One region of the Paenarthrobacter sp. 10L412 genome, then DNA from elsewhere that is predicted to be linked to it. Evidence: predicted binding sites of a transcription regulator. Region 1 holds the regulator's gene; each other region holds the start of a gene.
The links. Region 1 encodes HrcA, which represses chaperone genes, less so after heat shock. Its sites were predicted from a motif close to TTNGCACTCGNNNNNNNCGAGTGCNAA; they were not measured.
Positions count from the first base shown of each region.

Region 2: groES (co-chaperone GroES) is a predicted target of HrcA. The motif match lies at 8,600-8,626, and genes of this name have one in related genera.
Region 3: AC1DD7_RS10385 (FmdB family zinc ribbon protein) is a predicted target of HrcA. The motif match lies at 3,982-4,008, and genes of this name have one in related genera.

Region 1 is NZ_JBFTJT010000010.1:231,673-241,186, reverse strand. Features, by position in the region: gene lepA (translation elongation factor 4) at 1-969, shown strand, start outside; gene hemW (radical SAM family heme chaperone HemW) at 970-2,199, shown strand; gene AC1DD7_RS15750 (DUF4870 domain-containing protein) at 2,230-2,643, opposite strand; gene AC1DD7_RS15745 (DUF3097 domain-containing protein) at 2,779-3,630, opposite strand; gene hrcA (heat-inducible transcriptional repressor HrcA) at 3,813-4,820, shown strand; gene dnaJ (molecular chaperone DnaJ) at 4,872-5,999, shown strand; gene AC1DD7_RS15730 (16S rRNA (uracil(1498)-N(3))-methyltransferase) at 6,002-6,775, shown strand; gene AC1DD7_RS15725 (GerMN domain-containing protein) at 6,821-7,693, opposite strand; gene AC1DD7_RS15720 (PhoH family protein) at 8,125-9,210, shown strand; gene ybeY (rRNA maturation RNase YbeY) at 9,207-9,514, shown strand, end outside.
Region 2 is NZ_JBFTJT010000006.1:767-11,134, reverse strand. Features, by position in the region: gene alr (alanine racemase) at 1-359, shown strand, start outside; gene tsaE (tRNA (adenosine(37)-N6)-threonylcarbamoyltransferase complex ATPase subunit type 1 TsaE) at 356-967, shown strand; gene tsaB (tRNA (adenosine(37)-N6)-threonylcarbamoyltransferase complex dimerization subunit type 1 TsaB) at 967-1,638, shown strand; gene rimI (ribosomal protein S18-alanine N-acetyltransferase) at 1,652-2,131, shown strand; gene tsaD (tRNA (adenosine(37)-N6)-threonylcarbamoyltransferase complex transferase subunit TsaD) at 2,160-3,287, shown strand; gene AC1DD7_RS08065 (glutamate--cysteine ligase) at 3,338-4,489, opposite strand; gene AC1DD7_RS08060 (GTP-binding protein) at 4,675-5,814, shown strand; gene ykgO (type B 50S ribosomal protein L36) at 5,860-5,982, shown strand; gene AC1DD7_RS08050 (shikimate 5-dehydrogenase) at 6,022-6,834, shown strand; gene AC1DD7_RS08045 (THUMP-like domain-containing protein) at 6,841-8,067, opposite strand; gene AC1DD7_RS08040 (hypothetical protein) at 8,135-8,575, shown strand; gene groES (co-chaperone GroES) at 8,766-9,062, shown strand; gene groL (chaperonin GroEL) at 9,147-10,368, shown strand, end outside.
Region 3 is NZ_JBFTJT010000007.1:20,113-30,480, forward strand. Features, by position in the region: gene AC1DD7_RS10375 (AAA family ATPase) at 1-2,768, shown strand, start outside; gene cpaB (Flp pilus assembly protein CpaB) at 2,795-3,586, opposite strand; gene AC1DD7_RS10385 (FmdB family zinc ribbon protein) at 3,655-3,921, opposite strand; gene AC1DD7_RS10390 (5-formyltetrahydrofolate cyclo-ligase) at 4,086-4,691, opposite strand; gene galU (UTP--glucose-1-phosphate uridylyltransferase GalU) at 4,803-5,735, shown strand; gene AC1DD7_RS10400 (GNAT family N-acetyltransferase) at 5,741-6,367, shown strand; gene AC1DD7_RS10405 (hypothetical protein) at 6,499-7,425, shown strand; gene AC1DD7_RS10410 (SDR family oxidoreductase) at 7,432-8,232, shown strand; tRNA gene AC1DD7_RS10415 (tRNA-Ala) at 8,268-8,340, shown strand; gene AC1DD7_RS10420 (cold-shock protein) at 8,395-8,598, opposite strand; gene AC1DD7_RS10425 (zinc ribbon domain-containing protein YjdM) at 8,802-9,146, shown strand; gene AC1DD7_RS10430 (universal stress protein) at 9,162-9,668, shown strand; gene AC1DD7_RS10435 (fluoride efflux transporter FluC) at 9,655-10,086, shown strand; gene crcB (fluoride efflux transporter CrcB) at 10,083-10,368, shown strand, end outside.

The DNA of each region.
Region 1 (9,514 bases):
TCGGAGTCGCTCAGCGGCTACGCCGATGCGAAGCCCATGGTTTTCTCGGGTCTGTACCCGCTTGATGGAACTGACTATCCCGTGCTCCGCGATGCCCTCGAGAAGCTGATGCTTAACGACGCCGCTCTGGTCTATGAGCCCGAGACGTCCGCTGCGCTGGGCTTCGGCTTCCGTGTTGGCTTCCTGGGTCTGCTCCACCTCGAAATCACCCGTGAGCGTCTTGAGCGCGAGTACAACCTCGATCTCATCTCCACAGCTCCCAACGTGGAGTACGAGGTAACGCTGGAGGACAAGAAGGTGGTCCACGTGACCAACCCCAGCGAATATCCCACGGGCAAGATCTCCGAGGTCCGCGAGCCTATGGTCTCAGCCACCATCCTGGCGCCGAACGAGTTTGTTGGCGCCATCATGGAGCTGTGCCAGAGCCGCCGCGGCGTTATGGGTGGTATGGACTACCTCTCCGAGGACCGTGTGGAAATCAGGTACCGCCTGCCCTTGGCGGAAATCGTGTTCGACTTCTTCGACATCCTCAAATCCAAGACGCGCGGTTATGGCTCGCTGGACTGGAAAGCCGACGGCGAACAGGTTGCCGACCTCGTTAAGGTGGACATCATGCTCCAGGGCGAGCAGGTGGATGCTTTCAGTGCCATCACCCACCGTGACAAGGCCTATGCCTACGGTGTAATGATGACCGGCAAGCTGCGCGAACTCATCCCGCGTCAGCAGTTCGAGGTGCCCATCCAGGCTGCCATCGGATCGCGCATTATTGCCCGGGAGAGCATTCGGGCCATCCGCAAGGACGTTCTTGCCAAGTGCTACGGCGGTGACATCACCCGTAAGCGCAAGCTGCTCGAGAAGCAGAAGGAAGGCAAGAAGCGCATGAAGATGGTGGGCCGGGTTGAAGTTCCTCAGGAAGCTTTCATTGCCGCGCTGACCACCGACGAGTCCAAGGACAAGGCCAAGAAGTAGATGCCCAGCGTCCTTCCTTTGGGCGACCCGGCACCTGCGGATGGCTTGTTGCCCCCGCAGGTGCTGACCGGCGTCGAGCACCGCAAATTCGGCCTGTACGTGCATATCCCCTTCTGCGCGGTGCGGTGCGGTTATTGCGACTTCAACACCTACACAGCCACGGAGCTGGGTGGTGGGGCGTCGCAGGATGCTTATGCAGGCACGGCTGTCACTGAACTGGACTTTGCAGCCACGGCCATGGATGCCTCCGGCCTGCCGAAACGGCCACTGAGCACTGTATTTTTTGGCGGGGGGACACCCACGTTGCTCCCTGCCGAGGACCTGGCGCGTATCCTTCGCGCCGCCGTCGTGCAGTGGGGACTTGAGTCGGGCGCAGAGGTGACCACCGAAGCCAACCCCGACTCCGTGACGCCCGAGTCGCTCAAGGTGCTGGCTGATGCCGGCTTTACGCGTGTCTCTTTCGGCATGCAGTCCGCGGTACCGCACGTGCTCAAAGTGCTGGACCGCACCCATACCCCGAGCCGCGTTCCGCTGGTGGTCCAGTGGGCGCGCGAGGCGGGCCTGGCCGTTAGCCTTGACCTCATCTACGGCACGCCGGGAGAGACGATGGCGGATTGGCAACTGTCCCTTGAGACTGCCCTGTCCTACGAACCCGATCACATCAGCGCCTACGCTCTGATCGTGGAGGACGGAACCAAGCTGGCAGCCCAAATCCGTCGTGGCGAAGTTCCCGGAATCGACGACGACGATCACGCCGCCAAATATGAGCTGGCCGACAAACTGATTTCGGAAGCCGGCCTGACGTGGTACGAGGTCAGCAATTGGTCGAAAACGCCGGAACAGGCATGCCGCCACAACCTTGCCTATTGGCGGGGAGACGATTGGTGGGGGATCGGTCCGGGCGCTCACTCGCACGTGGGCGGGGTCCGCTGGTGGAACGTTAAGCACCCCACGGCTTATGCCAACAGGCTGGCTGCAGGAGACTCGCCGGCAGCTGGTAGGGAAACCCTTGACGCCCAAACCCGGGAAGTCGAGCGCATCATGCTTGAGGCACGGCTCGGTACCGGTCTCTCCGTTGACGCGTTGGACAAAGTTGGCCGCCATGCGATGGCAGGACTGATCGCTGAAGAACTCGTGGATCCAGGTGCGGCCTTCAAGGGTCGCCTGGTTCTGACGCTCAAAGGCCGACTCCTGGCCGACGCCGTTGTGCGCAGGATTCTGCCGGACTAACCATCGGCAGAATCCGCTGGAAGCCTTGGACTACTTGATCCAGCGCAGGTTGAGCTTGTAGCGGTGGGGCTGACCGTGGTTGACACGAATACCCGCCGAGACTGAAAAGCACGTGAGTGCTACCCAGATGCCCGTGGCGATGACTGCGAAGATATTGCCCACTACGGGAAGCAGAACCAGGATATTTGCCAGGACTGCCGCGATGGTCGGAGGAAGCGTGAAGTTCAGGGCTTCCTTGGATTCCTGCGCCGTAAAGGGTCCGCGATCACGGAAGATCAGATAGATCAACAGGGACGGCAGGCATCCCAGAATTCCCCCGAAGTGCGCCAAGGTGGCCCACTGCCGGTCTTCGCTTGCCGTCAGTGGGAGTGCGTTCGCGGGCGCGCCATGGTACTGGGGCTGGCCTGCGGCGCTGCCCGGTTCTTCAGGAGCGTTCTCTGCCACGGTGTCTTCCCTTTGCTGTAAAGATGCTGCGGTGTTGCTGTCCCAGAATACTGGGTCCCGGGTCATCCCGGGACCAACGCCCCGTTACGTCTCTGGGAAAAGCGAATTCAGGAAACGCAAATCAGGACAAGGCAGTCAGGGAGTGGTAAGGAAATCGATGACTTCCTCCACCCGTCCCAGGAGCGAGGCTTCCAAGTCCGCATAGCTGCGTACCGCGCTGAGCAGGCGCTGCCAGCCGAGTCCAATGTCTTCGGCGGTTTCGTGGGGCCAACCGAAAGCGGTCAGAATGCCGGTCTTCCAGTCAGTGCCTCGTGCAACTTCCGGCCACCGCTCAATACCCAGTACTTTTGGCCGGATGGCTTGCCAGACGTCTACATACGGATGGCCGACGATCAGCACGTTTCCGGCGGCTCCGGGCACCGTCATGGCTTCTGCGGCGATGCGTGATTCCTTTGAGCCCGCTACGAGGTGGTCTACCAGGATCCCGAGCCGGCGCCCTGGCCCGGGGGAGAATGCGGCGATAGCTGACTTGAGGTCGTCCACGCCGTGCAGTGGCTCGACGACGATGCCCTCAAGGCGGAGATCATCGCCCCAGACTTTCTCCACCAGTTCGGCGTCGTGCTTGCCTTCCACCCAAATACGGCTCGCCTTGGCCACCTGGGCACGCTGGCCCAGGACCTTTACTGACCCGGATGCCGTTCGGCCCGACTGCACAGACGATGCAGGGACCTTTGGGGCGGGAGGCATGAGACGGATGGCCTGTCCTTCAAGCAGGAAACCAAACCCGAGTTGGAAGGACTTGGTCTTACCACGCCTGTCCTCAAGGGAGACGATGTGCATTCCCCCCGATTTCTCCACCCGGGTGACTTCGCCCACCCAGCCGGACTGGACGTCTTCAAGGACCATCCCGCGCTGGACGGCTACCTCGGGGAGTTGGTGTTTGGCAGGAGCGGACAGATCCTGCGGGCCCCACGTATCGAAAGCCAAGGACTTCATACCCCTTTTTGCTGGTTGCGCTGGTTGTGCTGGGAATAACTCCCGCGGGCGGTTTCAATGCTAGCAACGTGCTGGCTCATACTAGACTTGTTAGCACTTGGGCATGTTGAGTGCTAAGTGAGTGCTATTTATCCGTCCGAGAAAGGCCGGGACAGTCGTCAGGAGGTGTTGCAATGAGTGAGCCACGCAAGCTTGAAGTACTGCGCGCAATCGTTGAGGATTATGTGCATTCACGCGAGCCTGTTGGATCCAAGGCACTTGTGGAGCGGCATCATCTCGGCGTTTCCAGCGCCACCATCCGCAACGATATGGCCGTACTGGAAGAAGAAGGCCTCATCGCAGCGCCGCATACCAGCGCAGGCCGCATCCCCACGGACAAAGGCTATCGCCTGTTCGTGGACCGCATCTCGCAGGTCAAGCCGTTGTCAGCCGCGGAGCGTCGAGCCATCCACTCGCTCCTTGAAGGGCCGGACGACCTCGATGACATCCTTGAGCGCACAGTCAGGCTCCTGTCGCAACTGACCAACCAGGTCGCCGTCGTTCAGTACCCGCACTCCAACCGGGCCCTGGTCCGGCACGTCGAATTTGTCCTCCTGGCGCCAAAGCAGGTGCTCGTGGTGCTCATCGCAGATACCGGAAGCGTTGGCCAGAAGGTCATCGAGGCCGGTTCCGATGTAAGCAACGAGGCCTTGATGGCCCTGCGTTCCCGGTTCCTTGGCAGCATCGCGGGGACGCAACTGGCACTGCTGCCGCAAGTGTTGCCGTCCGTGGTTGCGTTGTGTCCGCCGGACCTTCGTGGGCTCGCGCAGCACCTTGCCCATGGTCTCCAGGCCCTGAGTGACACCAGCCGTGAAGAGCGTATAGTCATGGCCGGAACAGCCAACCTTGCGCGCTCAAACGTGGATTTCCCGTTGAGTATCGGGCCAGTGCTGGAAGCCCTTGAGGAACAAGTTGTCATGCTCCGGTTGTTGTCGGACATGGGTGATGATCCCCGCGGCGTGACAGTGAGCATCGGGCGCGAGAATCCCTATGACGGCCTGGCAGAAGCATCGGTCGTGGCAACGGGGTACGGCTCCGGTGCCAAGGTGGGAATCCTCGGACCAACCCGGATGGACTATCCCACCACCATGGCTGCCGTGCGCGCCGTGGCCCGCTACCTTTCCCGCATTCTCGGCGGCTGACGCCAGGCCCGAGATAAGAATCGCAGTAACAACAAGGAAGAGATACCGACTTTGAGCAGCCACTATGACGTTTTGGGAGTCTCGCCGGAAGCCACCGGGGAAGAGATCAAAAAGGCGTACCGCAAGTTGGCGCGCAAGCTTCACCCGGACGTCAACCCGGGGGAGGACGTCGCGGAGCAGTTCAAGGCCGTGACGCATGCTTACGAAGTGCTGTCCGACCCCCAAAAGCGTCGCGTCTACGATGCCACCGGTAACGAGAACGGCACTGACAACGGTTTCGGTGGTGGCTACTCCGGCCAGGGCTTCGCGTTCCAGGACATCTTCGATACCTTCTTCGGCGGTGGCGGCGGGCACGCTGGTCCGGCCTCCCGTGTTCGCAGGGGCCAGGACGCGCTGATCAGCGTCCGCATCGACCTCAAGGATGCCGTGTTTGGTGTCAACAAGAAGCTTGAAGTTGACACGGCCGTCGTCTGCCCGACGTGCGATGGCAGCTGCTGCCGGCCAGGCACGCACCCGGAGCGGTGTGACATTTGTGGCGGCAGTGGCCAAGTCCAGCGGGCCGTTCGATCCATCTTGGGCCAGGTCATGACCACCGCACCATGTGGTTCCTGCGAGGGCTTCGGTACGGTCATCAAGGATCCCTGCAACGAGTGCAACGGGCAGGGCCGCATCCGCAGCCGCCGGTCCCTCACCATCAAGGTACCTGCCGGCGTTGCCACAGGGACGCGGATCCAGCTCTCCGGACAGGGCGAAGCGGGACCGGCAGGCGGACCTGCCGGTGACCTCTATGTAGAAATCCGCGTCAACAGTGACTCCACCTACATCCGCGAAGGCGACGATCTGCACGCTACTTTGAGCGTTCCCATGACGGCAGCAGCCTTGGGTACGGAACTGAGCCTGGAAACTTTCGACGGGCCCCAGGAGATCGACGTCAAGGCTGGCACCCAGTCCGGCGAGGTCATCACGCTTCGCGGTTTGGGGATTACCCACCTCAGGGGCTACGGTCGCGGCGATCTCAAGGTGCACCTGCACGTTGAGACACCGGTCAAGCTGGATCCGGCACAGGAAGAGCTCCTGCAGCAGCTTGCCAAGTTGCGCGGCGAGCAGTTCAGCGAAGGCAAACTCGTGGCCAGCGGCGGCATGTTCGCCAAGCTGCGGGACAAGCTCGGTAACCTGTAGCGGTGAGCAACCCCGTTTTCTTCACGCCTGCCGGGAGCCTGGACGGTGTTGAGCCGGGCGCGTTGTTCGTCATCGACGGTGCAGAAGCCCGGCATGCCGTTACGGTGAAGAGGCTCACTGTCGGTGAAGCCGTGGACATTGCCGATGGCGCAGGAGCCCGCCTGACAGGCACGGTGGCAGAGGTCGGCCCTGGAAGTTTGTCCGTCATGGCCTCCGGTGTGATTTTCGAAGACCAGCCGGACGTACGTTTGGTCCTTGTCCAAGCATTGGCCAAGGGTGACCGCGACGAGTTGGCCATTGAGACGGCCACCGAACTGGGCATAGACGCAGTTATCCCATGGCAGGCTGAGCGATCCATCGTCCGCTGGAAGGGGGATCGCGCTGCGAAGGCCCACGCGAAGTGGCAGTCTGTGGTCACTGCCGCGGCGAAGCAGGCCCGCCGGGCATGGATACCGGAGGTGCGTCCTATTCTGGATTCCGCGGCTTTGGCAAAGGCTGTTGCTGCCGCGGACCTGGCCGTGATCCTTCACGAGGACGCCAAGAACCCTTTGCGGACCGTCCTTGAAGCGCCCATCGTGGCTGAAGGCCGCGGGCTGGATTCGCCGCGTGAAGTCCTCTTGATCGTAGGGCCCGAAGGTGGCATCTCGCCGCGCGAGGTAACCCGCCTCAGCGACGCCGGGGCGGTCACGGCTCTCTTGGGCCACCACGTGCTGAGGTCCTCGACGGCGGGACCCGCCGCCGTCGTACTCGCCTCCGACGTCCTGGGCCGCTGGTAGGCCGTGTGGCCTGCGAGCCGGCGTCGTCCCTAACGGACGCCGGCTCTAGCCGACGCTGAAAAGCCGCGTATCCGTGGTGGAGGTGTCTGCTTGCCCGGAGTCCTGAACCTGGGACACACGCAATTCGTATTTCCCTGGTTTCAGGGTCGCGCTGAACGAGAAGACGCCGAATTGTCCCGGTTCTCCTGTGGCTTTTGTCTGGCCGGTCAGGAGGCTGGCCTTTTCGCCATTGCCGTTGTCCCGGAGGATCTGCCAGCTGACCGGCTTGGAGCTGTCAGTGCTGCGGCCATTGAACTTAACGGCGCCGGCGGGCAGGGAGGTGTCCTCCTGCGGATCGATGATCCATAGTGGCGCCACCAAGGAAGCATCCCTGGCCATCGGTTGACCGAGCCGCACCTGGCCGAATGCCATGAAATCCGTGTGACCGTCAACCAGGATGACCACTTGGATTTGCTGCCCGGAGTTGATCAGGCCTGACGACGAGGCTGCTGCCGTGGCCGTGTAAACCAGCTGCTGTACAGCCCGTTGCGCCATGCCCGCATCAAGGTTGGAGTTGAAGGCATCCCGGGAAATATCAACGGTGATCACGTTCTTGCCCGAGATGGATGTTGCCAGGCTGCCGGGGTCTTGCCACGGGGTGAAGAAGTCGTGGTCCAGCGGCTTTTCGGCCATCATGATGCGCAGCGCCGTGGTGACCGGGTTTCCATCGCCGGAGATGTCCCTGAATTCGCGATACAGGTACACATCTTCCTTGCTCCGCCCAATCCAGTAGACCGGGATCTTAGTGGACGCCTGGGTGGTCTCCAGGGGAGCATTGCTGGCCGGAGCTTCCTGGACGCTGACTGGCGGCGCACTGGAGGTAGCTTGCGTGGGTCCACCGTTGGCGATACAGCCGGTCAACAAAAGGACAGCAAGCATCGCAGGCGCTGCGACGGCGGACTTTTTCCGCTTTCGCCCGCCGGGCTGATGTCTTACTGACTGCGCGATGGGGGTTCCTTGCCTTGGTGGCCGGTGGTTGTCGCCGGCCCGTCGAACGCGCGTAGTCTGACTACCCGCTCTGCCAGCTTGGCATATCGTCGACGGCGGCTGGCCGGGTTTGCGGGTACTGGCGGCAACTGAAACAGGATTGATACCCGCTTGATGCCGAGTTGAGACAAAATGTCGCAGCCGACGGATGGCCCCGCGGGGAAGATACGGGAGGATGCGCGGGCGAACGCCCGTGGTCTGCCGGGCTGGCGTAGGATTGAAGGCATTCCGGCATATGGCCTGGCGGTTGAGCCAGTCCCGTTGTCGAAACGATGGACCAACTGTGATCCGACCGGAGGAGAAGAGGCCGTACGGCCACCACTATGAGTGAATCCCTGAATGGGCGGCTGCGGACCGGAAACGGGAACCCAGCCACCACCGAGTTCCCGCACACCTTACCGGGCACGCGCACGGAAATCGTCACGTTCGACAACTCCGATCAGATGGTTCACTCATTGGGCAGCCATGACGAAGCCTTGCGCTACATCGAGGAGCAGTTCCCGGACGTCAATTTCCACGTTCGCGGCAATGAATTGTCCATGTCCGGTCCGTCCACGGTCATACCGCGTATCATGCGCCTTCTTGAGGAGGTCCGCGGACTGGTGGCCAGGGGAACGGTCGTTACCCCGGATGTCCTGCAGCAGCTCGTTTCCCTCCTGAGGACACAGTCAGTCCAGAATCCCGTGGATGTCCTCACCCACAACATTCTCTCGAGCCGTGGCAAAACCATCCGGCCCAAGACCTTGAACCAGAAGAACTATGTGGATGCCATCGATGCGAACACGGTGATCTTCGGTATTGGCCCGGCAGGTACTGGCAAGACCTACCTCGCCATGGCCAAGGCCGTTCAGGCCCTCCAACTCAAGGAAGTAAGCCGGATCATCCTGACCCGGCCCGCTGTTGAGGCGGGGGAGCGGCTGGGCTTCCTGCCGGGAACGCTGAGCGACAAAATCGATCCCTACCTGCGGCCGCTTTACGACGCCTTGCACGACATGATGGATCCCGAGTCCATTCCCCGGCTGATGGCCGCCGGCACCATTGAGGTCGCACCGTTGGCCTACATGCGTGGACGGACGCTCAACGACGCCTTCATCATCCTGGACGAGGCCCAGAACACCACTCCTGAACAAATGAAGATGTTCCTGACCCGCCTCGGATTCGGTTCCAAGATGGTCGTAACGGGAGACGTAACACAGATCGACCTGCCTTTTGGCTCCACCTCCGGACTACGGATCGTACGGGAAATCCTCAGTGGGATCGACGACGTCAATTTCTCCATCCTGGAGGCTGCGGACGTCGTCCGGCACCGTTTGGTTGCAGACATCGTCTCCGCCTACAGCAGGTGGGATGACGCGCACCGTACGGATGGGGCTGCCGGCACACATCACAAACGTGGAGAACGAAAATGAGCATTGAAATCAACAACGAATCCGGCGTGGAGGTGGACGAAGCCCAACTGGTGACATTGTCGCGGTTCATCTTCGAGCGCCTCTACATCCATCCGCAGGCTGAGCTGTCAATCCTCCTGGTGGATGAACCCGCCATGGAGAAGCTGCACATCGAGCTCATGGACGAACCAGGAGCCACGGATGTGCTCTCGGTGCCCATGGATGAGTTGACGCCGGGCACGCCCGACAAGCCGACACCGCAGGGAATGCTCGGAGACATTGCCATATGTCCCCAGGTGGCCGAGGTGCAGGCGCGGAACGCCGG
Region 2 (10,368 bases), on a different contig from region 1:
GTTATGCCGATGGCGTCCCCCGCATCGCTACTGGCGGCCCAGTTCGCGTCAACGGCATCACCTACCCTGTGGTGGGCCAGATCGCGATGGACCAGATGGTGATTGATCTTGGACCGCTCACCCCTGAAGAAGCGGCCGGACTCAAGGGCAGCGAAGCTGTGATGTTCGGCGACGGCGCCGATGGCGGCCCCACCGCGGATGACTGGGCGGCCGCAGCGGGAACCATCAACTATGAGATCGTCACCCGCATAAGCCCGCGGGTGCCCCGCAGCTACGTCAACGAGGCTTCGACACAGCCTGAGGCACAACCGGAGGTACAACGCGGCACCCGGGCAGCTTCGGAATCGGCGACGCTGTGAACGAACCACTGATCGAACCAAGCGAACCGCTGTGGGAACGCCACCTGAAGGTCACGACGGCGGAGCAGACCCACGCGCTCGGCGCAGCACTGGGCGGGGTACTTGAGGCGGGGGACCTCCTTGTCCTGACCGGAGAGTTGGGTGCGGGGAAGACGACCTTCACCCAGGGGCTGGGAGAGGGCTTGGGCGTACGTGCCGGGATCATCTCGCCTACGTTCGTGCTGGTTCGGATCCATCCCAACCTTCCGGATGGCCCGCGCCCCGGTGGCCCGGACCTGGTCCACGTCGACGCCTACAGGCTGGAATCAGCCGCCGAGATCGATGACATTGATCTCGAGAACACCATGGACTCGTCCGTAACCGTGGTGGAGTGGGGGAGGGACCGGGTGGAGCACCTCTCGGACAGCCGCCTGGAAGTGGATCTTCATCGGTCTGTGGGTGGCGCAGGCCTTGTGCCGGCCACCAAGGTCGCGGACAGCGGCACGGTCCTGGACTTTGACACTGATGACGACGACGAACCCCGCACCATCGTTTTCCGCGGTTTCGGCCCACGGTGGGTCGAGGCTCCGAAGCTTCTTGAAACCACGATCTCCGAAGGAGGCCACTGATGCTGATCTTGGCCATTGATACCTCTGCAGTGGCCAGTGCTGCGCTGATTTCGGACGTTGCCATGGAAGGCGTGGTGGATTCCTTCGCCACTGAGGACACGCGAAGCCATGCCGAAGTCCTTGCTCCCGGCATCGAGAAGCTCCTGGCAGGAGCCGGCGTCACCGGTGCGGATATTGACGTGATCGTCGCAGGGGTGGGCCCCGGACCGTTTACCGGGCTGCGCTCGGGTATTGCAACCGCACGCACCCTGGCTTTCGTCTGGAACAAGCCGCTGTATGGCCTGATGAGCCTTGATGCGATCGCCCTCGAAGTAGCGGAGTCAACTGCCGCTGTTCCCGAATTCCTGGTGGCCACTGACGCCCGGCGCAAAGAGGTCTACTGGGCGCGGTACGTCCTGGAGGAGAGCCAGCTTCCCCAGCTCATCGACGGACCGCATGTGGGTTTCGCCTCGGAATTGCCGGACCTGCCCGTGTTCGGTGCGGGCGCTGGCCTGTACGCCGACGTCCTCCGTGCGGACGAAGATTTTGCCGACACCCAGCCGGACGCGGCCTCCCTTGGCCAGGTCGCGCTGGCCCGGTTAACGGCAGGGCAGGAACTCTTGGATTCCACACCTTTGTACTTGCGCGAATCGGACGCCCAGGTGCCGGGTCCCAGGAAACGTGCCCTGTGATGAAAGGGGAACGATGAAACTTTCGCCCAAACTGGAGCTCGCAGGAGTTTCCCTGCGCGACATGACCGAGGCTGACGTCCCGGCCGTGGAAGCCTTGGAACGTCGATTGTTCCCCGTGGATGCCTGGCCCCTGCAGATGTTCTTCGACGAGTTGTCCCAGCCCGACACACGCCGCTATGTGGTGGCTGAAGTTGAGGGCCAGATCGTGGCGTACGCCGGATTGATGTGCATTGAGCCAATTGCGGACGTCCAGACGATCGCCGTCGTTCCCGAATTTGAAGGCAAAGGCATCGGTTCGGCAATCCTGACCGAACTGATTGAAGAGGCACGGCGGCGTCGCGCGGCGGACGTCCTCCTGGAGGTGCGCGCTGACAACCCTCGTGCACAGCAGTTGTATCTGCGCTTCGGATTCGAACAGATTCACGTCCGGCCGCGGTACTACCGGGACGGGACGGACGCGTTGATCATGCGCCTGCCACTGAATAACTCATGACACTTAACGAGCCAGAAGGAGCCAACGCGTGAGCGGCCCTTATCCAGAACAGCCGAAGCAGCCGTTGGTGCTGGGCATCGAATCGTCCTGCGACGAAACGGGCGTCGGAATCGTGCGCGGTACAACGCTGCTGACCAACACGGTGTCCTCGTCCATGGACGAGCACGTGCGTTTTGGTGGCGTCATCCCGGAGATCGCCTCGCGCGCCCACTTGGATGCCTTTGTCCCCACGCTCCAGGAAGCGCTGCATGAAGCCGGGGTGACCCTGGAGGACATCGATGCCATTGCTGTCACCTCGGGTCCCGGCCTGGCCGGCGCCCTCATGGTGGGTGTCTGCGCCGCGAAGGCCCTGGCCGTCGCCACGGGCAAGCCGCTCTACGCGATCAATCACCTCGTAGCGCACGTTGGCGTGGGGCTGCTGGATTCAAGGCCCGACGCCGGTGCTGGCGCCGGCTTGGGTGACGGCCAGTTGCCGCCGAAGCTCGGTGCACTTCTGGTTTCGGGTGGCCACACGGAGATCCTCCGTATCCGCAGCATCACAGATGACGTGGAACTCCTGGGGTCCACCATCGATGACGCCGCCGGCGAAGCCTGCGACAAAGTGGCCCGGATCCTGGGCCTTGGCTACCCCGGTGGTCCAGCCATCGACAAACTCGCACGCCAGGGCAATCCCAAGTCCATCCGCTTTCCGCGCGGCCTCACGCAGCCCAAATACATGGGCACCGCAGAGGAAAAGGGACCGCACCGCTACGACTGGTCCTTCAGCGGCCTGAAAACCGCGGTGGCCAGATGCGTGGAGCAATTCGAAGCCCGCGGTGAGGAAGTACCTGTAGCCGATATCGCAGCAGCATTCCAGGAAGCCGTAGTTGACGTCATCAGTTCCAAGGCAGTCCTGGCCTGCAAGGAGAACGGCATTACTGACGTGCTCCTTGGTGGAGGCGTTGCTGCCAACTCGCGGCTGCGTGAATTGACGGGTCAACGCTGCGTCTCGGCGGGCATCAAGCTGCACGTGCCGCCGCTGGGTCTCTGCACGGACAACGGTGCCATGGTGGCAGCCCTTGGTGCTCAACTGATCATGGCCGGAATCGGGCCCAGCGGAATTGCCTTCGCACCGGATTCCTCCATGCCCGTTACTACGGTGTCGGTGGCTGCGTAAGTTACGCCTTTCAGCAACTACGCGTTCCAGCCAACTGCGCGTTCCACTAACTATGCGTCGGGGCCTTTGCGCATCTGCTGCACGAGGTCCATGACCACTGCCTGCAGGTCCCCGTTGTGTTCGGCGGCCACACGGCGCTGGCGCTGGTAGCTGGCGCCGCGTTCGATGATCTTCATGACGTCGGCCAGTTCTTCCGAGCAGCCGAGCTTGGCTGCCACGGGTTCCAAGCGTGCGACGGTTTCTGCGAGGTGCTCGGTGACCAACTGCTCGTTGCCCTTGGCATCCAGGATGATGATGGCTTCCATGCCATAGCGGGCGGCACGCCACTTGTTCTCCTGGACGTGCCAAGGAGGCATGGTTGGGATGCTTCCGCCGGCGTCGAGGATGGAGGAGAACTCGTCCACGAGGCACTGCGTCAGTGCGGCGATCGCACCCACTTCCTCAAGGGTGGCGAGGCCATCGCAAATGCGCATCTCGATAGTGCCCAGGTTGGAGACGGGCCTGATGTCCCAACGGATCTCAGAGATGGCGTCAATGACACCGGTGGTGAACATGTCCTGGACATAGGACTCGTATGCTTCCCAGGTTTCGAATTGGAACGGCAGGCCAGCGGTGGGGAGTTGCTGGAACATGAGGGCCCGCTGGGATGCGTAGCCGGTTTCTTCGCCGGCCCAGAAGGGGCTGGAGGCGGATAACGCCTGGAAGTGCGGGAAGTAGTTGACCAGGCCGTCCAGGATGGGGAGTACTTTGTCCCGGCGATCGATGCCCACGTGGACGTGGACACCATAGATGACCATTTGGCGTCCCCACCATTGGGTGCGCTCGATCAGCTTGGCGTAGCGCTCCTTGTCGGTGACCGGTTGGAGCAGGGGAGGGCTGAAGGGATGGCTGCCTGCGCAGAACACCTCCACTCCCATGGGGTCGGTGACTTCGCGGACAGCGGCGAGGGAGCGGCTAAGGTCCTCTTTGGCTTCCTTGACCGTTTCGCAGATTCCGGTAACGAGTTCCACCGTGTTCAGGAGCAGTTCGCGCTTGATGTGGGGGTGTTCGTCGTCTTCGTTGAGGTCCGGGTGGTTCGCGGCCACGCCCTTGAGCACATCGTTCGCGACGGAGACCAGTTCCCCGGTGCGTGCATTGACGAGCGCCAACTCCCATTCCACACCCAGTGTCGATTGCCTGGATGGCGCAAACTCAATCTGCACGTAGTCCCCTCGTTGCTTGTTTCTGCTGGAGTTTCAGCTGGACGCAACCCGCTGCGGGGCCGTCAGCGGTCGGCTCAAGTCTAGTGCAGCCGGAGCATGGCTGATTGCGGACAGGGCGAAGTTAAGCGCCGTGACCCATCCCCAGGGAATTGCTAATGAGAATGATTTGCAACTATAATCTTTCCATGCACCTCACCGTTGTCAGCTCCCTGGACAGTCAGTGCCGCGAAGCGGCCACCGCCCGGCTTGGTCGAACGCACACGAACTCGGTCGTAGTTCTTCACGACCTCCTGGACGGTTCCTTGGTCATGCGGCGCGTCTACAGGGAAGGTCAGTTGTTCGAGCGCGAAACAACCGTTCTGGAACACGGTTGCCTCAGCTGTACGGTCAAGCTGGATGTAGTACCGACGGCGGAACGCCTCGCCGCCTGCGGGTTCGACCATGTGGTCCTGGGCCTGCCCCCTGGCGTCGCAGCAGGGATGGCAGTCGCGGAACTCCGGCGCGGCCTCTCCCAGCCGGCCGTCATGGACAACGCCATCCTGGCCTTGGACCCTGTGGATCTTGACGATCACATCTGGGACCGTCACACCCTTTTTGAATCCGGCTTCACATCGATGCCGGAGGATGACCGGACTAGCGGCGAGTTCCTGATCGGCGAGTTCGGGCAGGTGGACACCGTCATGTTGCACCCCGGTTTGGGGGCTGAATGGTCCGGAAATCCCCGCGTGGGAACCAAAGAGTGGGTGACTGGCGTGGAGCTGCTGGGGCAGCTGGCGCCGCACGCTGCAGCAATCAGTGCAGCCGATGACTTCAGATCGGGCTGCTTCGACGACGCCGAAGCGGCCGCACGTACCCGGCCCGGCGTGGTCCGCCTGCCCTTGGACGATTCGCCCGGTTCTTTCCGTACAGTCCTCCACAAGGCCGGGCGGCCGCTGCACCCGGGCCGTTTCCGTGAAGCACTTCCCCAACTCGCGGCTGGAACCCACTGGCTGCGCGGACGTTTGTGGATCGCCTCGGCCGTGAAGACGCGGATCGCGGTACAGGGAATTGGTCCCCGCGTGTGGCTTGAGAGCACCGGGACCTGGCTGGCGGACGCACCTGCCGCAGGCCGCAACGCCAAGGTGGGGGCCGACGTCGACGCCGTCCTGGACTGGCACCCGAACTATGGCGACCGCGGAACGGTCCTGGCCATTACCGGACGCTCCGAGCACATCGACCCGCAGGAAATCCGCACCCTCCTGGAGGGCTGCCAATTGACCGAGGCCGAGATGGAACTCCACTTTGGAGTCTGGGAGGACCCCCTGGAACTTAGCGAAGCACTTTAGCCAGCCACCCTAAAAGCCAACCCACCAACAAGAAGGAGAAAAACCATGAAGGTCAGGAACTCACTGCGTGCCCTCAAGAAGATCCCGGGTGCACAAATCGTCCGGCGACGTGGGCGCACGTTCGTCATCAACAAGAACAACCCGCGCATGAAGGCCCGCCAGGGCTAAGAGAACGGCAGCGTAAAGAGGCCGTTGTTTAATGGGTGAATGCCAATCCTGAACAAAGACATGTCCTTGTGCATTTCGCTCGCGGCCCGGCCCAGCAACATCGGGACCCGGTTCCACAATTATTTGTACGATCTGCTCGGACTGAACTTTGTCTACAAGGCATTCGCCCCGGCGGACATCACTCTTGCAGTGGCTGGCATCCGCGGCCTCCCCATCAGGGGAGCCGCGGTGTCCATGCCATACAAGGAAGCAGTCATCCCGCTTGTGGACGTGATGGATCCGTCAGCAAAGGCCATCGACTCGGTCAACACGATTGTCAATAACGACGGCGTCCTCACGGCCTACAACACCGACTACATCGCCATTGCCCGGCTCCTGAAGGACCACAAAGTACCCAGCAGCCACACCGTGCTGCTGCGTGGAGCCGGAGGAATGGCAAAAGCGGTGGCCGCAGCTCTCCGCGATGCAGGCTTTACGTCCGTGACCATCGTTGCCCGCAACGAAACCACCGGACGCGCGCTCGCGGACCTTTACGGTTTCGGTTGGCAGGACGACGTCAACGGATCAACGGCGGACCTCGTCATCAATGTCACGCCGTTGGGGATGGCCGGCGCGGACGAGACAGCGCAATCCTTTGACGACGTAACCATTGCCGCCGCGAAGGTAGTGTTCGACGTCGTCGCCCTCCCCTCCGAGACGCCGCTCATCACAGCTGCCCGTCAAGCAGGCAAGCCGGTGATCACTGGAGCCGAAGTCATCGCCATCCAGGCGGAGGAACAATTCGTCCTGTACACGGGTGTCCGCCCGAGTGCTGACCAGGTCCGCGAAGCCTCGGAATTCTCCCGCCGCTGACGTGGCCTAGAACGTCACGGGCTCCACCACCACGGCCACTCTTTCCTCGCCAATCCTGGTGAGGACCAGGGTGGCCGTTTTTGCGGGCTTGGTCTCGCGCTTGGATGGAAGCAGTTGTTTCCGCAGTTCTTCGGGAGTAACTGCCGTGCCGCGCTTCTTGATGTCCAGCACCGTGATGCCGTTCGCTTTGACCCAGGCTTTGAGCGCCTTCACGTTGTAAGGCATTACTTCAAGCACCTTGTATGCGCGGGCAAAGGGCGAGTCATGGAGTTCCGGGGCGCAGATGTAGGCAATATGTTCGTCCACCAAGTGCCCGCCAAAACGTTCAGCGACGTCGGCCACCAGGCCTGCGCGGATGACCGCACCGTCCGGTTCGTAGAGGAACCCTTCAACCGGCCCGACGGCGGCTACCGGGCCGCCGTCGAAGTCCTCGCCGCTGGTGAGCTCAGCAGCGCCCTGGGAACCGATGACAAGTGCCGCGCGCCGTACACCCGGCCGGGCCACCGCGTTGAACCACAGGGTGACCTCCGTGACGTCGCCGCCTACGGAGACCCACTGCGCTTCGCAGTTCGCCGGAACCGAGTCGTGTGGCATCCCGGGACCCATCTTGACCCCGACCGCCCGACCGGCTGCGGCAAGGCCTTCAACGAACGACAACGGGGGAGAGAACGCTTCCGGATCCCAGATCCTTTTGGTCCCGGACGTCGAGGTTGTGCGTCGTGCGGGATCCAGCCACACGCCGTCGATCCCGTCCAGGTCCACTGATGTGGCATCGGAATGCACCACTGTGGCGTGCGGGAAGGGCATGAGGTTGATCGTGGCGCAGGCGGCAGTGGTTTCGTCCATTTCCACGGCGGTCACGGCAATGTCCATCGAGGCCAAGGCCATGGAGTCCGCTCCGAGGCCGCAGCCGAGGTCGGCTACGTGGGAAATGCCGGCCTTGGCAAAACGCTCGGCGTGCCGGGCTGCGACGTTGAGGCGGGTTGCCTGCTCGAGTCCGGCCTGGGTGAACAGCATCTGGCGGGCGAACTCGCCGAACTTGGCCTCGGCGCGGGTCCGGAGGCGGGACTGTGTGAGTACGGCGGCCACGAGTTCAGGGGAGTGGCCTGCTTTCCTGAGGTCGGCGGTAACGCTGAACGCTTCGGCTTCGCGGTACGGCCCCAGCGAGGCAAGGAGTTCCCATCCTTCAGTGGTCAGCAAGGGTGCGATCTGTTCCTGCGGTGCGTGAGACATGGGATCAAGCCTAACGGCGCGCGCCGTGACGCCGTGAGTTGGGAATCAGCCCGATAGGGTTGTTTTCATGGAAGACAACGCAGCTCCGCAGCCCTCCGACACGAACGACCCGGGCGGGAACGACTCCGCAGGCCCGGGAGCTTCAGAGCATGCCGCAGAGCATTCCTCCGGTCAGTCCCTTGTGGCGTTTGCCCGTCCTGCCTTAATCGCGGGGGCTGTGATCGCTTTGATCTGCGTTGCCCTGCTGATCGTCATCTTCGCGTTGGACTCATTCAACGCGGCGGCATACTCCGTGACGGGCAAGAGCGTGAATGACGCTACTGATGAAGCCCGCGATATCCGGGACCTCTACAGCGGGGCCCGCATTGGTGGGATTATCGCCTTGGTGATTTCCGGCGTCGTGGCCCTGGCGGCCGCCGTCGTGCTCTATTTGAAGCGCGGAACCGCGCCCACAGATGAGGACGACGACGGCGAAGACTATGATCTGGATGACCTCACCGGCCGGTAACGGGAGTTCACTCAGGACGAAATTCTGGCACTCACCTTGACCGAGTGCTAACGCTTACATAGAGTCGTGTTAGCACTCTCCCCCGGAGGGTGCTAATCACGCCAGGCGTCACCGGCACCGCGACGACGGTTGCACGCCACGGCACCCTAGTTCTTAGTCCATGAATCAGCTCATGAAAAGGAGAGTCCGAGTGTCGGTCTCGATTAAGCCTCTTGAGGATCGTATTGTTGTTCGCCCGCTCGAAGCAGAGCAGACCACGGCTTCCGGCCTGGTAATTCCGGACTCCGCACAGGAGAAGCCGCAGGAAGGTGAAGTTGTTGCAATCGGCCCCGGTCGCTTCGATGACAACGGCAACCGCGTGCCGGTTGACGTAACTGTTGGCGACGTCGTCATCTACTCCAAGTACGGTGGAACCGAAGTCAAGACCGGCGGCAACGAGTACCTCGTTCTGTCCGCCCGCGACGTCCTTGCGATCGTCGTAAAGTAACTTCCTGGAGCCCCGCACCGCAGCCGCGTTGGAATCATTCCGACCTTCTGCGGTGCGGGTTTTCTGTCTTGAAAGGACACAACCATGGCAAAGCAGCTTGCTTTTAACGATGCTGCCCGCCGGTCTCTTGAGGCCGGTATCGACAAGCTCGCCAACACTGTCAAGGTGACGCTTGGCCCGCGCGGCCGCAACGTCGTGCTGGACAAGAAGTGGGGCGCTCCCACGATCACCAACGATGGCGTGACGATCGCCCGCGAAGTTGAGCTTGACGACCCCTACGAGAACCTTGGTGCGCAGCTGGCCAAGGAAGTAGCCACCAAGACCAACGACGTCGCTGGCGACGGCACCACCACCGCTACAGTGCTGGCACAGGCCCTGGTCAAGGAAGGCCTGCGCAACGTTGCTGCTGGTGCCGCTCCTGGCGAGATCAAGCGTGGCATCGAGGTTTCCATTGAAGCCATCGCAGCCCGCCTCCTGGAGAACGCAAGCGAAGTGCAGGGCACCCAGGTTGCCAACGTTGCCGCTATTTCCGCACAGAGCGACGAAATTGGTGAACTGCTGGCAGAGGCGTTCGGCAAGGTGGGCAAAGATGGCGTCATCACCATCGAAGAATCCTCCACCACCCAGACCGAACTCGTCCTCACCGAAGGCATGCAGTTTGACAAGGGCTACCTTTCCCCGTACTTCGTCACTGACGCAGAACGCCAGGAAGCTGTCCTCGAAGACGCCTTGATCCTGATCAACCAGGGCAAGATCTCCTCCCTGCAGGAATTCCTGCCGTTGCTGGAGAAGGCGCTGCAGGCCTCCAAGCCGCTGTTTATCATCGCCGAGGACATCGAAGGCGAAGCCCTGTCCACGCTGATCGTCAACCGCATCCGCGGCACGCTGAACGTTGTGGCCGTCAAGGCTCCGGGCTTCGGCGACCGCCGCAAGGCCATGCTGCAGGACATCGCTACGCTCACGGGCGCTCAGGTTGTTTCTCCGGACCTTGGCCTCTCGCTGGACACAGTTGGCCTCGAGGTACTGGGTACGGCACGCCGCATCACGGTCACCAAGGACAACACCACCATCGTTGATGGCGCCGGAACCGAGCAGGACGTTGCCGACCGCGTGGCCCAGCTGCGCGCCGAGCTCACTCGCACGGACTCCGACTGGGACCGCGAGAAGCTGCAGGAGCGCCTTGCCAAGCTGGCTGGCGGCATCGGCGTTATCAAGGTTGGCGCAGCCACCGAGGTTGAACTGAAGGAAAAGAAGCACCGCATCGAGGACGCCGTTTCCTCCACGCGTGCAGCCCTTGAAGAAGGCA
Region 3 (10,368 bases), on a different contig from region 1:
TTTCGGATCACGCCGAGATCCGTTTGGCGGATACCTTCACCGAGTGGGGCGCACAGCTTGAATTGCTGATTGCCGTGCGCGAAAGCCTGGACAAGTTCACTCCGGATATTTTCGATCGCCCGGTGCATGATCTCATCTCTGCAACTGCCAGCTCTGCGTGGCGCCGGGAGCGCAATCTGGAGATGCCCTCCATGCAGCGTTCGAGGCTGCGGCGGGTGGCAAAAGAGTATGTGCGGCCTGGTGTTCACATCGCGGACCTGCACAGCTCCCTGGTCCTCGTCCAGGAGCAGCGTGCCTTGTGGGCAGGCTATGCCACCACCCAGCGCCACCCGGCCGTGCCGTCCGGGCTCGCCGACCTCGGGTCCTTGTACCGCGAACTGGATGGCGAGCTTCGCCGCCTGGGTGAGGCGCTCAAGCACACCTCTGCCGGTGGTTCGCTCCACCAGACTCCGTACCTGGAACTCATGGAGCGGCTCGAACGGCTCGTGGCGGACACAGCCACGCTTGAAACACTCCCGGAGCGCACGCTCCTGATTGAGGAGATGCGCGAGCATGGACTCGGCGAGCTGCTCGCTGACCTTGCTGCCCGTGAAGTGCCGGCCGCTTCGGTTGCAGCCGAGCTGGACCTCGCCTGGTGGCAGTCTGCCTTGGAAGCAATGATCAGTGGTGACGACTACCTCGCCATGTCCGACGGCGACTCCCTCCGCCGCCTTGAAGCTGAGTACCGCCTTGCGGACCAAGCCCACATTGCCAGTGGTGCTGCGCGTTTGCGGTGGCAGTTGGCCCGGAAATGGGGCGAGGGGATAGTGGAGCACCCCCGGCAGGCTGAGTTGCTTCGTGCCCTGCTCAAGGATGGTCGGGTGACCCTCCCGGCTTTGAGTGCGCAGGCTCCTGACCTCGTACCCATGCTCGTTCCGGTGTGGTCCGTGAGCCCCTACCTGTTGACGGGAGTTCTTCCCGCGGAGCAGAAGTTTGACGCCGTGATCATCATCGATGCCGAATCGACGTCGCTTCAGGCCGTCCTTCCGGCGATTGCGCGGGCCCGGCAAGTCATAGCCTTCGGTGATGCGAAGATCGCGAATGCCCGCACCTTCAGCGTGGCCGTGGAACCTCCTGTGGCGGGGGTGGCCAGCCACGAGACCGTGGACAGCGCGTTCAAGGCCCTGGCACGCGTCCTGCCCACCTGGCAGCTGAACTGGGTTTACCGGGCCGTCGATGAGGACCTGATCCTGCAGTTGAGCAAGAACTACTACGACGGCGGCCTCCGGCGTTTGCCCGATGGCAGTTCGGTGACGGGCCTGGATCGTTCGATCCTGGTGGAGTACATCCCCGATGGAACAGGACTCCCGGGCGCCGACCATGAGGGCGTTGAGTCCGTTACGGCGGAGGTCAACCGCGTGGTGGACCTTGTCTTCGAGCACGCCAGATTGCGGCCCCGAACCTCGTTGGCTGTGGTCACGGCCAGCCTGCGCCACGCTGCGCGGATTGGCGAGGCGATCCGGCTTCAATTGCCCAACCACCCCTTGTTGTCCGCCTTCTTCGGCGCCGGTCCTGAGTCCTTCCGCGTAGTGGACCTGGAGCGAGCCCAAGGCCTGGTGCGTGACCATGTCATTTTCTCTCTGGGCTACGGCCGGACACCTCATGGCCGCGCCTTGCACTCGTTCGGACCCCTGTCCACCGAGGGCGGACGAAACCGCTTTGCCTTGGCAATGACCCGCGCCCGCCGTTCCATGCACGTCCTGAGCTGCTTCCGCCCGGAAGATCTGGATCTGGATCGCCTGGCGCACGGGGCTGTGGAATTTTACGAACTGCTGGACAGGGAACTGTCCGGGAACAGCAACCTTGGAACTCCTGCCTCGCGCGCCGTTGCCAGCGAACAGGCTTTGGGGGAGGACCCTCTGGTTGCCGATCTCGGCGAGAGGTTGCGGGCCAGGGGTGCCCGCGTGTGGCACCTTTACGACGGTGTCCTGGACATTGCCGCCGCTGCCGATCCCGTCCACACGATTGGACGGGAAGGCGCCGAGATTCCCACGCCAGTGGCAATCGAGTCCGATGGCACGGAACGTTACCGGCGCATGAGTGTCCGTGAACGCAGCCGTCTGAGGCCCCAACTGCTGGAACGCATGGGCTGGCGTTACATGTCCCTGTGGACCATTGAAGTGTTCACGGATCCTTCGTCCTGCGCAGATCGAATCGGGTCCTACTTGGGACTTGAGAACCATGTTCCCCAGGCCGCCCCGCCAGCGGAGCATGGCTTCCTGGACATGGATGTTGAACAATTGAATCTGGACAATGCAGGTTCCTCGTATGCCAGCTCCTCGTATGGGATTTCCTCGTACAGCAGCTCCTCGTACAGCAGTTCCTCCGCAACCCGGGCTTCGCATCGGCAAAGCCCGGGAAGTGCCCAGGCATCGCTGGAATCCCAGCAGCCCGGACAGGCAGATGTGAACAGGCGGAGGGGGGCGGATGGCGAACCAAGCAACGCAGAAGCCAGCAATCCAACCCCCAGTGATCCAGAGGATGGGACTGAAGTACCAGTGAATGAACAGGGAACCGGCAACGAAAGCGGCTCTGACGAACAGACCGCAGCTGTGGACGCCGAAAACGCTGAAGAGAAGGCAGAGTCAAAGACACCAGCGGCGAAGCAAGCCTCCGGTGGAATCTTGCCTACCAAGGCGGCTGAAGACGATCCCCGACGTTGGGGCGACGAAGGCAACTATGACCATGAGCAGTGGTTGAAGGAGCAGAAGCCCCCGCATTGGGGCTGATTGGGTCATGGAATCCAGGCCCTGCATTAGGGATTGACCAAAACAAAGAAAAGCTTGCCTTGCGTTGATGCGCCGGCAAGCTTTTCTGCTTGTGGAGGATCTGCAGCCACTACCATCAAGCCGTCGGTGTCGCTGGTTCCGAGCCATTGGCCGGGTTTACCCCCTTGGGCGGATGTCCATAGGACAGGGACGGAGGCGGCCAGGACTTCGGTTTGCCGGGACTCGTCGTATGATCCGGCGGCGGTAAGTACTACATTCACCAGCTGTCCCGGGGACAGAAGCTGGATGGATGAAGGGTCAGCCATGCGAAGGGGGACCGCAGCTGAGCCTACAGGTGCACCGGTGAGGAGTCCCGGCCCCAGAAGATTGGATTCGGTGGGAATCTGCCCTTTAGTCAAGGGCGAGGCAAGCTGGCGGCCCACCAGTGAAACGTGATCCTCCAGGGCTCCGGAAATCGCGAGGTCGGGCGGCACGCCAACAGTGGTGAAGTCGGCCCCGGTGAGGCTGGTGCCTGCGGCAAGATCATGGGCAGCGACGAGAATGCTGACACGCTGCTCAGAGGCAGGGGTTAGCTGTTGGACAGTAATGCCCGTGGCCAGGCAGAGCAGCAGTGCAACTGTCAGCCGACGATTCCGGGAGACCCAGAAGTTCAGGCTCTGCCTGGGGCCCAGCCGCAATTGGCGATGTGGCCCCTGCTTCCGTGGGAGGAAATGGCCAGCCACGGTGGTGGGCTTATTCCGGGAGCGACCACGGCCCCTGGCAGGCGGACTGGAGTGTTCGCGGCGGGGGAGTGGCGAAGTGGTTGACTTTAGTGGCATAACGCCACGTTAGCCACCGGTCTCGGCCGCCCAACAGCGGCCGAGTGCCTTATGTGGAAAAGTGCTGGCTAGCTCGCTGCGGCTGCTGGTGCAGGCGTGGCAGCCGGGGCCGGAGTCGCCGGGGAGGAGGGCGCAGCGGAGACGGTGCTGCCCTTGGCATCGCGCGAATCCGTGCGGTAGAAGCCCGAGCCCTTGAAGACAACGCCGACGCTGTTGAACTTCTTGCGGAGCGCGCCCTGGCATTCAGGGCACTCCGTCAGGGAGCTGTCAGAGAAGGACTGGACGATGTCAAAGGCATGGTCACAGTCTTTGCAGGCGTATGCGTATGTGGGCACTGAGTTCCTCCTTCAGGACAAGGTTCAGGTCCTGTAGAGCCATGGCGGAGAATCTCCGCATTAGCAGTCGCAGGGCCTGAGTGCCAATTCTATCATCCGCATCCCGCTCATTCGCTATCTGCCAACTCCACGTAAGTGCGGGACTTCACGTAGCGTCAACCAGGTCACTCCCCGCCGCCAAGCGTGATGATTCCCGACGGCGTCAACGCATCCGGCACCGGGCGGTCAAAAGGCTCGGCGGGGATAGCTCCGGAAGGCAACACATCGTCGTCGTACACCACCGCGATGGTGGGTGGCCGACCACCGGAGCTGTCCAGGCGTTGGAGGAGGCGGTCGTAGTAGCCGCCGCCTTGTCCGATGCGGTTGCCATCCCGGTCCACGGCGGTGGCCGGCATGAAGATGCCCGCAACAGCGCTCACCACAGCACTGTCCAAACGCTCGCCTTCGGGTTCGTCGATGGGTGCGTAGTCGGACCGGACGAAGGCTGTCTCCGGCGTCCAGTACACCCAGCTCAACTGGCGTCCGGCCTCGCAGACGGGAAGCAGGACCTGGTGGCCGGCGTTGTGGAGTCCTGCGATCAGGGGCATGGTTGGGGGTTCGTGGGAGACGCCGACGTAGATCGCGAATGTCCTGGGTGATCCGGCGGAAATCTTCCGGGCCCACGCCAAGCCGTGCCGTGCAATTGATTCACCGGCTTGGGCTACTTGCTCCTTGGAGAGGCCGCGCCTGTACAGGCGGCGGCTGCTGCGGATGTCTTCCTTCGATGCCATTTTTGTCCGATCATGAGATTCGCGCGGGCTACCGTGTCTACGTAAAGCAGCAAATCCGCTCCAGTTCAAGGGCTGTTTCTGCGTCTTGCCACGGCGAGGGTTTACCCGTTGATGTATTCCTTCCGTTACATTAGTCCGGTGACTCTCGATAACAATGCTGTCCGTAAGGCCGTCATCCCCGCAGCGGGTCTTGGTACCAGGTTCCTCCCCGCCACAAAGGCGATGCCGAAGGAAATGCTGCCCGTGGTTGACAAGCCAGCCATCCAGTACGTCGTCGAAGAAGCGGTGAAGGTTGGCCTGCACGACGTCCTGATGATCACCGGGCGCAGCAAGCGCGCCCTGGAAGATCACTTTGACCGTGTGCCGGCGTTGGAAGCAACGCTGGCAGCGAAGGGCGATACTGCCAAGCTTGAAGCCATCCAGTCCGCCACCAACCTGGGCGACATCCACTACGTCCGCCAGGGCGACCCCAACGGCCTCGGCCACGCGGTCCTCCGTGCAAAGCAGCACGTCGGGTACGAGCCGTTCGCCGTTTTGCTGGGCGATGACCTGATCGATCCCCGCGAGGACCTGCTCAGCGAAATGATCGCTGTCCAGCAAAAAACCGGTGGTTCCGTTGTTGCCCTCATTGAAGTTGAGCCTTCGAAGATCAGCGCCTACGGTTGCGCCGACGTCGAGGAAAACGGTGAAGACGGCTACGTCCGCATCAAGCAGCTGGTGGAAAAGCCGTCCCCCGAAGAAGCTCCATCCAACCTCGCGGTGATCGGTCGCTACGTCCTGCACCCGGCAGTGTTCGACGTCCTGGAGAAGACTGCTCCCGGACGCGGCGGAGAAATCCAGCTGACGGATGCCCTTGAGGTTCTGGCTGCCGGGGAAGGTGAAGGCTACGGCGTTTATGGCGTCGTCTTCCGTGGACGCCGCTATGACACCGGTGACAAGCTGAGCTACCTGAAGGCCTGCATCGAGTTGGCATGCGAACGCGATGACCTGGGGCCCGAGCTCCGCGAGTGGCTGCCCACCTTCACTGCCGGCCTTCCCAAATAACACCGGTGTACGGCTCTGCGATCTGGCCGGTAACGCTGGAAAGCGGAGCCTTGGTGCTCCGGCCAATCCGTTACCGCGACAAGCGGGAGTGGTCTGAAGTCCGTTCGCGGAACAGTGAATGGCTTGCACCCTGGGAGGCGTCCAATCCTGCGCCGGGTGGGCGCCTGCCCAGTTACCGCCAAATGGTGGCATCCCTGAACGCACAAGCCCGGCAGTCCACGGCCTTGCCATTCCTCATCACGGAGCGGACCGAGGGGTTCCGTGAGCCGCAAATTGTGGGGCAGCTGACGGTCTCATCCATCGTGTGGGGTTCGGCGATGATGGCGACCCTTGGCTACTGGGTTGATAAGGAACGCGCCGGGCACGGTATTGCTCCCACGGCCGTTGCCATGGCTACGGACCACTGCTTCCGGACCCTGGGCCTGCACAGGATGGAAATCAATATCCGGCCGGAGAACGCGCCAAGTCTCCGGGTGGTGGAAAAGCTCGGATTCCGGGACGAAGGCTACCGGCTGAGATACCTGCACATCAATGGCGAGTGGGCGGATCATCGCTCTTTCGCACTCACGTCGGAGGAAGTTCCGCAGGGACTCCTTGACGAGTGGCTCAGAGGAAGAACAGGCAGGTCATAGGCCCTTTTGAGCCGTATCTCCATTCATTTGCGGACTCGCCGACGACACACCGACCGCAATGCCGCCGCCCCTGATGATTTGCTTCTACGGTTTTGAATGTGGACTTCCCTCTCAGCAGCTCAGTGATACTCGTGGTCACTGTCGCGCTTTGGATGGTATGGGTCGCTCCTTACGTTCTTCGGAACAGACGGCAGCAGGTCCAGGCAGCCACTGTTTCAGCAGAGGCATTTGACGACGAACCAGACGAAACGCAGGCAGGGGTGGTACTGACTTTGGCACCCCGGCAGGAGAAACCGATGGAGACCATGCACAGCAAAGCACCGGCGTCGCCCCAGGAATCCAGCGTGGCTGAGTCGTCGGCCAGGAAGCCGCCCACAACTCCCTTTACGATCCGTTATGCCCGGCTCACCTTGGCCCTGGCCGGCCTTGCTTTATTGATGACTGCCATTGTTTCGGGCGTGCTGCGGCTGTTCGGCACCGGTACCGTCTGGCTGCCGTTGGTGTCGTTCGTGGGCTCGGTACTTGCCGTGGTGACTTTGCGGCGCCTCGCCCTCCGGGATCTCCGGGAACGCCGCGCGCGTCGGTCTGCACCAGTGGTGCCAATCAAAACCCCGGCTCGGTACTTGCCAAAGGAACCGGCCGTCGAAGCCAAGGAAGTACCGGTTTTCGATGCTGAGGCTGGAAAGCTCGAAGCCGCTCGCCTTTCGGCCGTGGAACTACGCCAGGCTGCCTTGGCTGTTGCCCTTGCCGCCGGCGACAAGTCCGCTGGAGACAAGTCCGCTGGAGACAAGTCCGCTGAAGCGGCCGTTGGCTCCGAAGATGCCAGCTGGGAACCGGTTGAGGTTCCCAAGCCTACTTACGTTGGTGCCGCCAAGGCGCCGCGCCCCGCTCCGGAGCCCTTGGATCTTCCTGAAGCTCCCAAGCCCGTGGGCAAGCCAGTGCTGAAGCAAAGTGTTGAGCAGGCGGAGGCCGCCGCAGCTGCACAGGTGCGTACTGCATCCAAGGGCCAGAGTGCCCTGAGCAACTTGGACGATGTCCTGCAGCGTCGCCGCGCCTAGCCCGGCATGACCACGCTCTGTGTTGCAGGTGGCACCGGCCAGGTAGGCCGTGAAGTTGTTCGCCAGGCGCTCGACGCCGGGCACACAGTTTCCGCCCTGAGTCGCCATGTGCCGCCTCCCGGTTCGGAGAAGCAGTACGACGGCGCCACCTACTTTGCTGGCGACGTCACCACAGGCGATGGCCTGGCAGCTGCGCTGGCGGGTGTCGACGTCGTCATTGATTGCCTTGAGGGTCAGTTCGGGAAAGCCCAAAAGCAATTTGCCGACGGCGGCGAGCGTCTTCTTGGCGTGGCTCACCAGGCAGGTGTTCGCAGGGCTGTGGCGTTGTCGATTATCAACTGCGACAAGAGCGCCCATTCCTACTACGTCTCCAAAGCGGCAAAGGAACGGGTCTACGCGAGGGCCGAACTGGAAACGGTGGTTATCAGAGCCACGCAATTCCACAGCCTGGTGGAAATGATCTTTGCTGCAGGCGCAAAGACGCGGTTGATTCCGGCATTCAAGGGAGTGCGCTTCCAAACGATTTCACCCAGGGAAGCCGGAGCTGCATTGCTCGAAGCTGCGCTGGAACCGGCTTCTCCCGAGCAGCACCGGGTCAGGACCGTTGGCGGCCCCGAGGTCCTGGCCATGAAGGACATGGCGGCGTCGTGGAAAGCCATTACTGGCGCACGAGGCAAGGTTCTGGAAGTCCCACTGCCGGGTGCCATGGGCGCCTACCTGCGCGCAGGACTCAACCTCATGCCCGAGCAAAGGTATGGCACTGAAACGTTCGTGTCGTGGTTGGAAAAGCGCCGGGAAACTTTGTAGCCTAGGGACACTGGTCCGGCCGTAAGCCGTACCCAGGGGCTATAGCTCAGTTGGTAGAGCGCTTCGTTCGCATCGAAGAGGTCAGGAGTTCGAATCTCCTTAGCTCCACAGATACAAAAAACCGGCCAGGCACAATGTGCCTGGCCGGTTTCGTATGGGAGTTTAGAGGGGTTGGATGTTCTCCGCCTGAGGTCCCTTGGGGCCTTGGGTGATGTCGAACTGGACCTTCTGGTTCTCGTCCAAGGAACGGTATCCGCTGGAGGTAATTGCGGAATAGTGGGCGAATACATCCGGGCCACCGTCGTCCGGGGCAATAAATCCGAAGCCCTTTTCAGCGTTGAACCATTTTACTGTGCCTGTAGCCATGCTTGTTTTTCCTTCACGGGTCGCTGGTCGGTACCGCTTGTCGGATCACCGTCCCCGCCACTCACATTATTGAGCCTATGTGCCGATCTGACATGGGGCAACAGATTCTGCCGTGCCTTTCGTAATGTCGTTGTGTCGGGGTACGCTGTCGGGCTGTGGTTGGAAGAGCCTGGCGACGGTGGATGCACCTCTAGAATTACCTTGTGAACGACTCCCTGCCTCCGTGCCCCGAATGCTCCAGTGAATACACGTACCAGATGGGCGCGCTGTTGGTTTGCCCTGAATGCGCCCACGAATGGTCACCCGCGGCCGAGAGCGACGGGCAGGCGCATGTCATCAAAGACGCCGTGGGCAACATCCTGAGTGACGGCGACACCGTCACGGTGGTCAAGGACCTCAAAGTTAAGGGCAGTGCCACGGCCATCAAGGTCGGCACCAAAGTGCGGAACATCCGGCTCGTCGACGGCGTGGGAGACCACGATATTGACTGCAAAGTGGACGGATTCGGCCCCATGCAGCTCAAGTCCAGCGTTGTGAAGAAAGTCTGACGGGAGCCTTAGAAAATGACCGGGACCCCAGCTTCCAAAGGCCTCAACGGCCCCATCCTGGTAGGCGTCATGCCCGGGCAGCGGCCTGTCGTCGTCGAGCGTGCCGCTGAGGTGGCGCTTAGCGCCGGGCTCCCGCTGGTGTGTGCGTTCGTCGATGTGACCGTCTATCCCGTGGACGGCACCACGGGCGGGCCGTCGGCCCCGATTGATCCCGACGGCGTGGACGATGACGCCGAGAGCGCCCCGGAATCCGTGCGGACAGCAATTGCCACCCAGTTGGCCGAAGCTGATCTGAATTGGTCCATCGTTTCCCTGGCAGGGGAGCCGGCACGGGCATTGGCCCGTGAGGCCGAAGATATCGGGGCGTCCATGATTGTGGTGGGCTCCAGGGACCGCAAGCTCGGCTCGGCCATCAAAGAGCTGACGGCGGGCTCCATTGCCCGGCAGCTCTGCCACCGCCAGGACCGTCCTGTGCTCGTTGTACCTGTGGAGCCGCGGGTGCCGGTGGATGATGACGACTGAGATCAGGCGTCCCGTCCATCTTCACTGGGGGTTCATCGGAATTGTGGCCGTAGGCGGCGTCTTCGGGGCGCTCGCCCGCTACGGCCTCGGACTCTTGATTCCTGCGCCAGGGTCCTGGCCGTTACCCACCCTTCTGATCAACCTTTCCGGCGCCCTGGCGCTCGGCGCTTTGCTGGAGGGGCTGGCGAGGAGGGGGCCCGACGTCGGACGTCGCCGGGCGTTGCGCCTCGCCTTGGGTACGGGCTTCCTGGGGGCTTACACCACGTACAGCACGCTCGCCTTGGATGCGGTGCACCTGTTCACTGCGGGTGAGACGACTGCTGCCCTGGGTTATCTGGGCATGAGCCTGCTGGGTGGAGCGGCAGCAACCATGGCCGGAATCTGGCTCGCCGCATGGCATCACAGGCGTGCGAAATGACTGTCGTCCTGTTGGCCCTCGCCGGGGGACTGGGCGCGGCTGTTAGATTCATGATGGACGGGCTCATCCGGGCACGCGTCCGTACTGCCCTGCCGTGGGCCACCATCTTCATCAATGTCTCCGGTTCCTTGCTCCTGGGGTTCCTGGCTGGACTGGTGATGGAAGGGCAGGCGCCCGAATCCCTTCAACTCATCCTCGGCACTGGTTTCCTGGGAGGCTATACCACCTTCAGCACGGCAAGCCTGGAGACCATCAGGCTGGTGCAGAGTGGGCGGATGGGGC